3 regions of the Lelliottia sp. RD5 genome follow, and region 3 is predicted to be linked to each of the others. Evidence: predicted binding sites of a transcription regulator. Region 3 holds the regulator's gene; each other region holds the start of a gene.

Region 1 (3,148 bases), on a different contig from region 3:
GGGGACCAACAATGTGGCTGTATCCATTGATGCCGTGCATTATTGCGTGAAAGCGCGCGGCGTACGTGATGCCACCAGTGCAACGACCACGACCTCCCTTGGCGGTCTGTTTAAGTCGAGCCAGAATACCCGTCAGGAATTTCTGCGCGCAGTGCGTCACCACAACTGATCGGAAGGCAGGATAAATGGAGCGTAATGTCACGCTGGATTTTGTACGTGGCGTTGCCATCCTCGGTATCCTGCTGCTCAACATTAGCGCCTTTGGTCTGCCAAAGGCGGCTTATCTCAATCCTGCCTGGTATGGCGAAATCACCCGCCGCGACGCCTGGACCTGGGCGATTTTAGATCTGTTTGCGCAGGTCAAATTCCTCACGCTCTTTGCATTACTTTTTGGTGCGGGTCTCCAGATTTTGCTCAAGCGCGGCAAGCGCTGGATTCAGTCCCGCCTCACGTTGCTGGTCATCTTCGGGTTTATTCACGGTCTGTTTTTGTGGGATGGCGACATTCTTCTGGCCTATGGTTTAGTCGGGCTGATTTGCTGGCGCATGATCCGCGACGCGCAGGATGCTAAAAGCCTGTTTAACACTGGCGTGATGCTCTATGCCATTGGCATTGGGGTCCTGCTGCTGCTGGGTATGATTTCGGGCGGCACCACCAATCGTTCGTGGATCCCTGGCGCGGCATCGCTCCAGTATGAGCAATACTGGAAGCTGAAAGGCGGCGTCGAAGCGATCAGCAATCGGGCGGATATGCTCGGAGACAATCTGCTCGCATTAGGGGCGCAATACGGCTGGCAGCTGGCGGGGATGATGCTGATCGGTGCCGCGCTGATGCGCACCGGCTGGCTGAAAGGGGCGTTTAGCCTCAGGCATTATCGCCTCACGGGAGCCGGACTGGTTCTGCTGGGCATGGCGATCAACCTGCCTGCGGTGAGTGCGCAATGGATCCTGGACTGGGACTATCGCTGGTGTGCTTTTCTGTTGCAGGCTCCGCGAGAGCTAAGCGCGCCGTTCCAGACCATCGGCTATGCGTCGCTTATTTTCGGGTTCTGGCCGCAAATTGCACGTTTCAGATTAGCCGCTGCCGTCGCGTGCGTTGGACGCATGGCTCTCAGTAATTACCTGCTACAAACCGTAATCTGCACGACGCTTTTCTATCGATTAGGCCTGTTTATGAAATTCGACAGGTTCCAGCTCATGGCATTTGTGATCCCCGTTTGGATGGTCAACATGCTCTTTTCCGTTATCTGGTTGCGCTATTTCCGTCAGGGCCCGGTGGAATGGGTTTGGCGTCAATTAACCGCACTTGCTTCGGGTGTTTCATTGAATAATACATCCAGATAACGATCTGGATCACAATCATTAACAAAACGGATGTAACCGTTTTCATCTGTGTGAGCTTCTTCACGTAGTCCCTTCTCCGTCGCTGCCAAAATAGCCTCCTTGCTAAACACAGGGGGTGTCTGTGAGTTGCTGCAATCCTACAAAGTGTGGTGAATATGATCACCATTCGTGACGTGGCCCGCATCGCGGGTGTTTCTGTTGCTACCGTTTCTCGCGTCCTGAACAACAGTGCGCTGGTGAGTCCTGAAACGCGTGAAAGCGTGATGAAAGCGGTCACGCAGCTGGGCTATCGCCCAAATGCTAACGCTCAGGCGCTCGCCACTCAGGTGAGTGACACCATCGGCGTTGTGGTGATGGACGTGTCAGATGCATTCTTTGGCGCGCTGGTGAAAGCCGTGGACGTTGTTGCCCAGCAGCACAATAAATACGTGCTGATCGGCAACAGCTATCATGAAGCTGAAAAAGAGCGTCATGCCATTGAAGTGCTGATACGTCAGCGATGTAACGCACTGATTGTTCACTCAAAAGCGTTGAGCGATGAGGAGTTGGCAGGTTTCATGGATCACATCGATGGGATGGTTCTGATTAACCGCGTTGTGCCAGGCTACGCCCATCGCTGCGTGGCGCTGGATAACGTCAGCGGCGCCATGATGGCCACGCGAATGCTGATCAATAACGGCCACCAGCGCATCGGTTATCTGGCCTCAAGCCATCACATTGAAGATGACGACATGCGGCGTGAGGGCTGGCAGAACGCGATGAAAGAAGCGGGGATTATGCCTGTCGATAGCTGGATAGGTACCGGTGCACCGGATATGCAGGGTGGGGAGGCCGCCATGGTTGAACTGCTCGGACGCAATTTGCAGCTCACGGCGGTATTTGCCTACAACGACAGCATGGCCGCCGGGGCGCTTACCGCGCTTAAAGACAATGGAATTGCGGTGCCACAGCATTTGTCATTGATTGGTTTCGATGATATCCCGATTGCGCGCTACACAGACCCTCAGTTAACCACGGTGCGTTACCCTATTGCGTCAATGGCGCGTCTTGCCACTGAGTTGGCGTTACAGGGCGCCGCAGGGGAGCTTGATTCGAGCGCAACACACTGTTTCATGCCAACTTTAGTGCGTCGTCATTCTGTTGCTATTCGGCAAATTGTGGCTCCGATCACTAACTGATAACGATGAGTGATGTAACCGTTTTCAATCTGTGAGTAAATTCACAGTATCTTAACAAGGCGCTGACTATGATGTCAGCGTTTTAGGAACTGAAACGCTATGTAACGGTGATTAATCACTTTTACTATAGCCAAAGTGCCGCAAACAACCATAAAGCGCATTTCTGGAGCGTTACCGAACACGGAAGAGAGAAATTTTATAAGTGAACTTCGGCGGTCAGTAACGTTTTATTAACACCCGCCTGCCGATCGTTATTCACAAGAAGAATTACCCTGCATAAAAAAAACCGGAGATACCATGAATAAGAAGGTTTTGACTCTGTCTGCCGTTATGGCAAGCATGCTTTTTGGCGCAGCAGCGCACGCTGCGGATACCCGTATTGGCGTGACAATCTATAAATACGACGACAACTTCATGTCTGTTGTGCGTAAAGCAATTGAAAAAGATGCTAAAGCAGCGCCAGACGTCCAGCTGCTGATGAACGACTCCCAGAACGACCAGTCCAAACAGAACGACCAGATCGACGTTCTGCTGGCAAAAGGCGTTAAAGCCCTGGCAATCAACCTGGTTGACCCGGCTGCGGCAGGAACGGTTATCGAGAAAGCGCGCGGGCAGAATGTGCCAATC
Region 2 (3,148 bases), on a different contig from region 3:
TCTCAAAGAGGGGCTGCAAATCGGGCAACACGCTGTCAACGGCACGCAGGAAGCTGCGGGTATCAACGTAATCAAAATCACCGCCGTGCCCAAGATATTTCTCTTCAAGCCGCGCCAGGATGCCTTCTTCATTCATGGAATTAAAGAAATCGAGTATGGCGGCGGAAAGCGTCTGATCGTCGTCGAGCGGACTAAACCAGGTGACGGGCTGTTCATCGGTTACATCAAGCGCAACGGCGATTTCTGGATGAACGCGCTGGAAAAAACTGATCGCAACAGAATCGGCGATCGTGTACGCCAGCTTTTTGTCTTTCACTTGCTCCAGCAGCGCAGTCGTGCCGAGTTTCTCATCGACTTTCCAGCTCAGATCCGGATATTTTTTCTCTTTCAGCGCACGCAGATCGTCAATGACCACGTGCCCCGGTGCGACGGTGAGCTGCTGATCGTTGAGCGTGGCCATCGTACGCGGGCGAACGCCACCGACGCGGTATACCACCTGTTGCGAAACAGAATAGTATGTCGGGCCAGGTTGATAGTTTTTGCTCCGCTCGCTGTTATACACAAGCCCTGCGGCCAGCAGGTCGGCATCGTCATTATCCAGGTCGTCAAACAGCTGGCTGATATTCTGGCGAACGGTGATTTTGAGCTTTACGCCAAGGTAATCGGCAAACTGTTGCGCCAGTTCATAGTCCAGGCCAATGATTTTGCCATTCACATTGTTATAGGTCAGCGGGGAGTCGAGAGTACTGACGCGCAGTTCCCCCCGCGACTGAATCGCGGCGATACGGTTTTCGGCTTTGCCAAACCAGGGAATAGAAGGCCATAAGGCCGCTGCCAGCAGCAAGGTGACTATGCCGATGAGCAGATAATTAATCTTGAATTTTTTCAATTAGTTAATTCTCTGCGCCGTGCGATGCCTCAGTGTGCTGTAGTCATGTTAAGAATAAGGTTTACCATTGAATGAGCGGCATTTTGCGTAAACTTGCGCCAGTTGGCAACTAATTACAGAGACAGGTAACACCAATCGATAAAAATTCAGAATGATTTTATTTCGACGCAAACGGTTTCGTCGGCGCTCAGGATTCTCTATAATGACGCCCGTTTTCCCCTTGCGCACACTGTAAGCGCCTCAAGCGCTTCGAAGACGAGAGACTTATGATGGAAATTCTGCGTGGTTCGCCTGCACTATCTGCCTTCCGTATCAACAAACTGCTGGCACGTTTTCAGGCTGACGGCCTTCCGGTAAGCACTATTTACGCTGAGTATGTCCATTTTGCCGACCTGAATGCTCCTTTAAATGCAGAACAGCGAGCGCAGCTCGAACGCCTGCTCAAGTATGGTCCGAGTCTGAGCAGCCACACGCCGACCGGTAAACTGATTCTTGCTACACCTCGTCCGGGCACCATCTCCCCCTGGTCTTCTAAAGCGACTGACATCGCCCACAACTGCGGCCTGAGCCAGATCAATCGTCTGGAACGCGGCGTAGCGTATTACGTTGAAGCCTCGACGTTGACAGATGAACAGTGGCAGACGGTAGCCGCTGAGCTGCACGATCGCATGATGGAGAGCGTGTTTGCCTCTCTGGACGACGCGCAACAGCTGTTTTCCCATCATCAGCCGGCACCCGTGCAAAGCGTGGATCTGCTGGGCTTGGGCCGCCAGGCGCTGATTGACGCCAACCTGCGTTTAGGGCTGGCGCTCGCGGATGACGAAATTGACTACCTGCAGGATGCGTTCATTAAGCTGAACCGCAACCCTAACGACATCGAACTGTATATGTTCGCGCAGGCGAACTCTGAGCATTGTCGCCATAAGATTTTTAACGCCGACTGGATTATCGACGGCGAAGAACAGCCAAAGTCGCTGTTCAAAATGATTAAAAACACCTTTGAGAAAAACCCTGAGCACGTGCTGTCTGCGTATAAAGACAACGCGGCGGTCATGGAAGGGTCTGAAGTGGGCCGCTTTTTCGCCGATCGCGAAGCAGGGCGCTATGACTTCCACCAGGAACCAACGCATATCCTGATGAAGGTCGAAACGCATAACCACCCGACGGCGATTTCGCCATGGCCAGGTGCGGCGACAGGCTCCGGCGGCGAAATTCGTGACGAAGGCGCAACCGGACGTGGCGCGAAACCAAAAGCAGGGCTGGTGGGCTTCTCCGTTTCAAACTTGCGTATTCCTGGCTTTGAACAGCCGTGGGAAGAAGATTTCGGCAAGCCGGATCGCATTGTCACCGCGCTCGATATCATGACCGAAGGCCCGCTGGGTGGCGCAGCCTTTAACAACGAATTTGGTCGCCCGGCCCTGAACGGCTACTTCCGTACCTATGAAGAAAAAGTCGACAGCCATAACGGCGAAGAGCTGCGCGGGTATCACAAACCGATCATGCTGGCGGGTGGGATCGGCAATATTCGCGCCGATCACGTCCAAAAAGGCGAGATCGTCGTGGGCGCTAAACTTATCGTCCTGGGCGGTCCGGCCATGAATATCGGTCTTGGCGGCGGCGCGGCGTCTTCTATGGCGTCCGGTCAATCTGACGCAGACCTTGATTTTGCCTCCGTTCAACGCGACAACCCGGAAATGGAACGTCGCTGTCAGGAAGTGATCGACCGCTGCTGGCAGCTTGGCGATGCCAACCCGATTCTGTTTATCCACGACGTCGGCGCGGGCGGTCTTTCGAACGCCATGCCAGAGCTGGTGAGCGATGGCGGCCGCGGTGGCCGCTTCAATCTGCGCGATATTTTGAGCGATGAGCCAGGCATGAGCCCGCTGGAAATCTGGTGTAACGAATCCCAGGAACGCTACGTGATGGCCGTTGCTGCCGATCAGTTGCCGCTGTTTGACGAGCTGTGCCGCCGCGAGCGCGCGCCGTACGCGGTGATTGGCGAAGCGACAGAAGAGCTGCACCTGACCATGAACGATCCGCATTTCGACAATCAGCCGATCGATCTGCCGCTGGACGTGCTGCTGGGCAAAACACCAAAAATGACCCGCGACGTGCAAACCCGTAAAGCGACGGGTAAGGCGCTGGATCTGCAGGGTGTGACGATTGCTGATGCGGTAAACCGCGTGCTGCATCTGCCTGCGGTGGCAGAGAAAACCTTCCTGGTGACCATCGGTGACCGTTCCGTGACCGGTATGGTGG
Region 3 (3,148 bases):
CTTTGGCGCAGAGTGTAGGGAGTGCAATCTGGCTTGTGAAACGCTAATATTTGGCGGTTGCGTTCAAAAATTTTGCAGGCAAAAAATGTGGTCTGAATATTCATTAGAAGTTGTGGATGCTGTCGCCCGAAATGGTAGCTTTAGCGGAGCCGCGCAAGAACTGCATCGCGTACCATCTGCCGTCAGCTATACGGTACGGCAGATGGAGGAGTGGCTGGCAGTACCCCTGTTCGAACGCCGTCATCGGGATGTCGTTCTGACCCCGGCTGGCGTGTGGTTTTTGAAAGAAGGCCGATCTGTTATCAAAAAAATGATGATCACGCGTGAACAGTGCCAGCAGATTGCCAATGGCTGGCGCGGTCATCTTTCGATTGCGGTGGATAACATCGTTAAACCTCAACGGACGCGGCAGATGGTAGTCGATTTCTATCGCCATTTCTCGGATGTGGAACTTCGCGTGTCCCAGGAAGTGTTTAATGGCGTATGGGATGCGTTATCCGACGGTAGGGTGGAGATGGCGATCGGCGCGACACAGGCCATTCCCGTCGGGGGCCGCTATGCCTTTCGGGATATGGGAACATTGAGCTGGCGCTGCGTGGTGGCAAGCGATCATCCTTTGGCCACGATGGAAGGCCCGCTGAGTGACGACGTGTTGCGCAACTGGCCGTCGCTGGTGATGGAGGACACGTCACGATCGCTGCCAAAGCGCATCACCTGGCTGCTTGATAACCAGCGGCGGGTCGTCGCGCCAGACTGGGAATCGTCGGCAACCTGTTTGTCGGCTGGATTGTGTGTGGGGATGGTGCCTGTGCATTTCGCGCGTCCACGGATTGATCGCGGAGAATGGGTGGCGCTCGAGCTTGAAAATCCGTTTCCGGTTGCGGCCTGTTGCCTGACATGGCAGCAAAACGATATGTCGCCTGCGCTGGCCTGGCTGCTGGACTATTTAGGTGATAGTGAAACGCTGAACAGAGAGTGGCTACGGGAGCCGGAATAACCGGCCCCGTAGAAACGATTAACGACGGTAATCGCGGAACGGTCCGTCAGCGACGGAGCGACGTTCAATCAGACGCGGATGGACTTCAATTGACTGAGACTCTTCACGCTTGCTGACGATACGATCCATCAGCATGTTGAACGCCGTTTCACCCAGGGAGTCTTTCGGCTGATGAATCGTCGTCAGCGCGGGAGTAAAGTAGCGAGCGTTGCGCACGTTATCATACCCGATCACGGAAATATCCTGCGGGACGCGTAAACCCAGCTCATCGGCTGCGCAAAGCGCACCCATCGCCATAATATCACCGCCGCAGAACACGGCTGTCGGACGATGTGAGTGCGAAACAATCTGCTGCATCGCGCGGTAGCCCGATTCTGGCTCAAAGTCGCCCTGTACAATCCAGTTTTCCGGGACGGTAATCAGCGCTTCTTCCATGGCTTTCATAAAGCCTGCCAGACGGCCAGCACCGGTGTTGCGCTCAAGCGGGCCGGGGATGACACCAATCTCGCGATGACCACGTTCGATCAGGTAACGGCCAGCCATGTAACCGCCTTCGAAGGCGTTATCGTTAACGGAATCGGTAAAGTCAGCGCGCGTGTCACCCCAATCCATTACCACCATTGGGATATGACGATACTCTTCGAGCATCGACAGCACGGATTCTGGATATTCGGAACACATGACCAACAGGCCATCGACGCGCTTTTGCGCCATCATCGACAGGTAAGCGCGCTGTTTTTCCTGACTGTTCCAGGCATTTCCCAGAATCAGGGTATAGCCTTTCTGGAAGCAGTTTTTCTCAACCGCTTCGATAATTTCGGCGAAATAGGCCGCTTCACTGCTGGTCGCCAGCAGACCAATTGACTTGGTGTGATTCACTTTCAAGCTGCGAGCAACAGCGCTCGGTGAGTAGTGCAATTCTTTGATTGCAGCCCAAACGGCGTTGCGCGTCTCTTCCGCCACGAAACGGGTTTTGTTAATTACATGTGATACGGTTGTAGTGGAAACGTTTGCGCGTTTCGCTACATCTTTAATTGTTGCCATTAGCTGTCACTCCAGACCATATCCTAAGCTCCTGATAAATTGAGAGGTAAACGTTTGCCTTCTCTCACCCTAATCTCGCAAATTGAATTGCGATACGCCGGGAAAACGACACAGGACGTCAGGAGGGGGTCAGTGGCCGGTACGCTTATAAATTTAGCGTGGAATTTTGTCTTATCTTGATGAAAAGGGGAAGCGCAAAAACGGTTATCAGCCTAAATCCAGGAAGATTTTTGAGGTAAACTGTGTAAAAATGAGCAAGCTCACTTTTCATGTGGGGATTAAAAGGAGAAAAATTGATGAATACCGATCTTAAGTTTTCGTTAACGACCACGATTATCGTGCTGGGTTTGATTGTTGCGGCAAGTTTTACAGCTATTCTGCACTGATTCAGGCGGGGGAGAGCCTTCTCCCTCGTTTTCTTCCTTTCATTGTTACTCTCCCGACAATAATCTTTTGCCAATTTGTTAACTTCTCATTTTTTGTGATTGCTGTCATGCTTTCGGCATGTTTTTCTGTGTCGCATAAAGGCACGGTATCCGGAGTTAATGAATGAAAATCAATTTTCCACTGCTGGCCCTTGCAATTGGCGCATTTGGGATCGGCACCACCGAGTTTTCCCCAATGGGGCTTTTACCGGTCATCGCTAAAGGGGTTGACGTTTCTATTCCTGCGGCGGGCATGCTGATCAGTGCTTATGCCATTGGCGTGATGATCGGCGCACCCCTGATGACGTTACTGCTTTCCCATCGCGCGCGTCGTAATGCGCTTATTTTTCTGATGGCCATCTTCACCCTGGGTAATGTGCTTTCGGCGCTCTCTCCGGACTACACCACCCTCCTGTTGTCGCGCATTCTGACCAGCCTCAATCACGGCGCATTCTTTGGCCTGGGGTCGGTAGTGGCCGCAAGCGTGGTACCCAAGCACAAACAGGCGAGCGCGGTCGCCACGATGTTTATGGGGCTAACGATTGCGAATATTGGCGGCGTGCCGGCGGCCACCTGGCTGGGTGAAGTCATCGGCTGGCGTATGTCTTTCCTTGCGACAGCGATGCTGGGTGTCGTGGCGATGATCGCGCTGTTCTTCTCATTGCCGAAAGGCGGAGCGGGC

The links. Region 3 encodes PurR, which represses purine synthesis genes. Its sites were predicted from a motif close to CANGCAAACGTTTGCNTG; they were not measured.
Region 1: galS (HTH-type transcriptional regulator GalS) is a predicted target of PurR. The motif match lies at 1,373-1,390, and genes of this name have one in related genera.
Region 2: purL (phosphoribosylformylglycinamidine synthase) is a predicted target of PurR. The motif match lies at 1,054-1,071, and genes of this name have one in related genera.

Annotation. Positions count from the first base shown of each region.
Region 1 covers NZ_JBVYHQ010000003.1:327,049-330,196, forward strand. Annotated here, with positions in the region: gene folE (GTP cyclohydrolase I FolE) at 1-169, shown strand, start outside; gene yeiB (DUF418 domain-containing protein YeiB) at 186-1,343, shown strand; gene galS (HTH-type transcriptional regulator GalS) at 1,499-2,521, shown strand; gene mglB (galactose/glucose ABC transporter substrate-binding protein MglB) at 2,819-3,148, shown strand, end outside.
Region 2 covers NZ_JBVYHQ010000003.1:27,719-30,866, forward strand. Annotated here, with positions in the region: gene mltF (membrane-bound lytic murein transglycosylase MltF) at 1-889, opposite strand, end outside; gene purL (phosphoribosylformylglycinamidine synthase) at 1,156-3,148, shown strand, end outside.
Region 3 covers NZ_JBVYHQ010000001.1:794,263-797,410, reverse strand. Annotated here, with positions in the region: gene punR (DNA-binding transcriptional activator PunR) at 86-997, shown strand; gene purR (HTH-type transcriptional repressor PurR) at 1,016-2,041, opposite strand; gene cydH (cytochrome bd-I oxidase subunit CydH) at 2,338-2,427, shown strand; gene AC0LWE_RS03960 (MFS transporter) at 2,591-3,148, shown strand, end outside.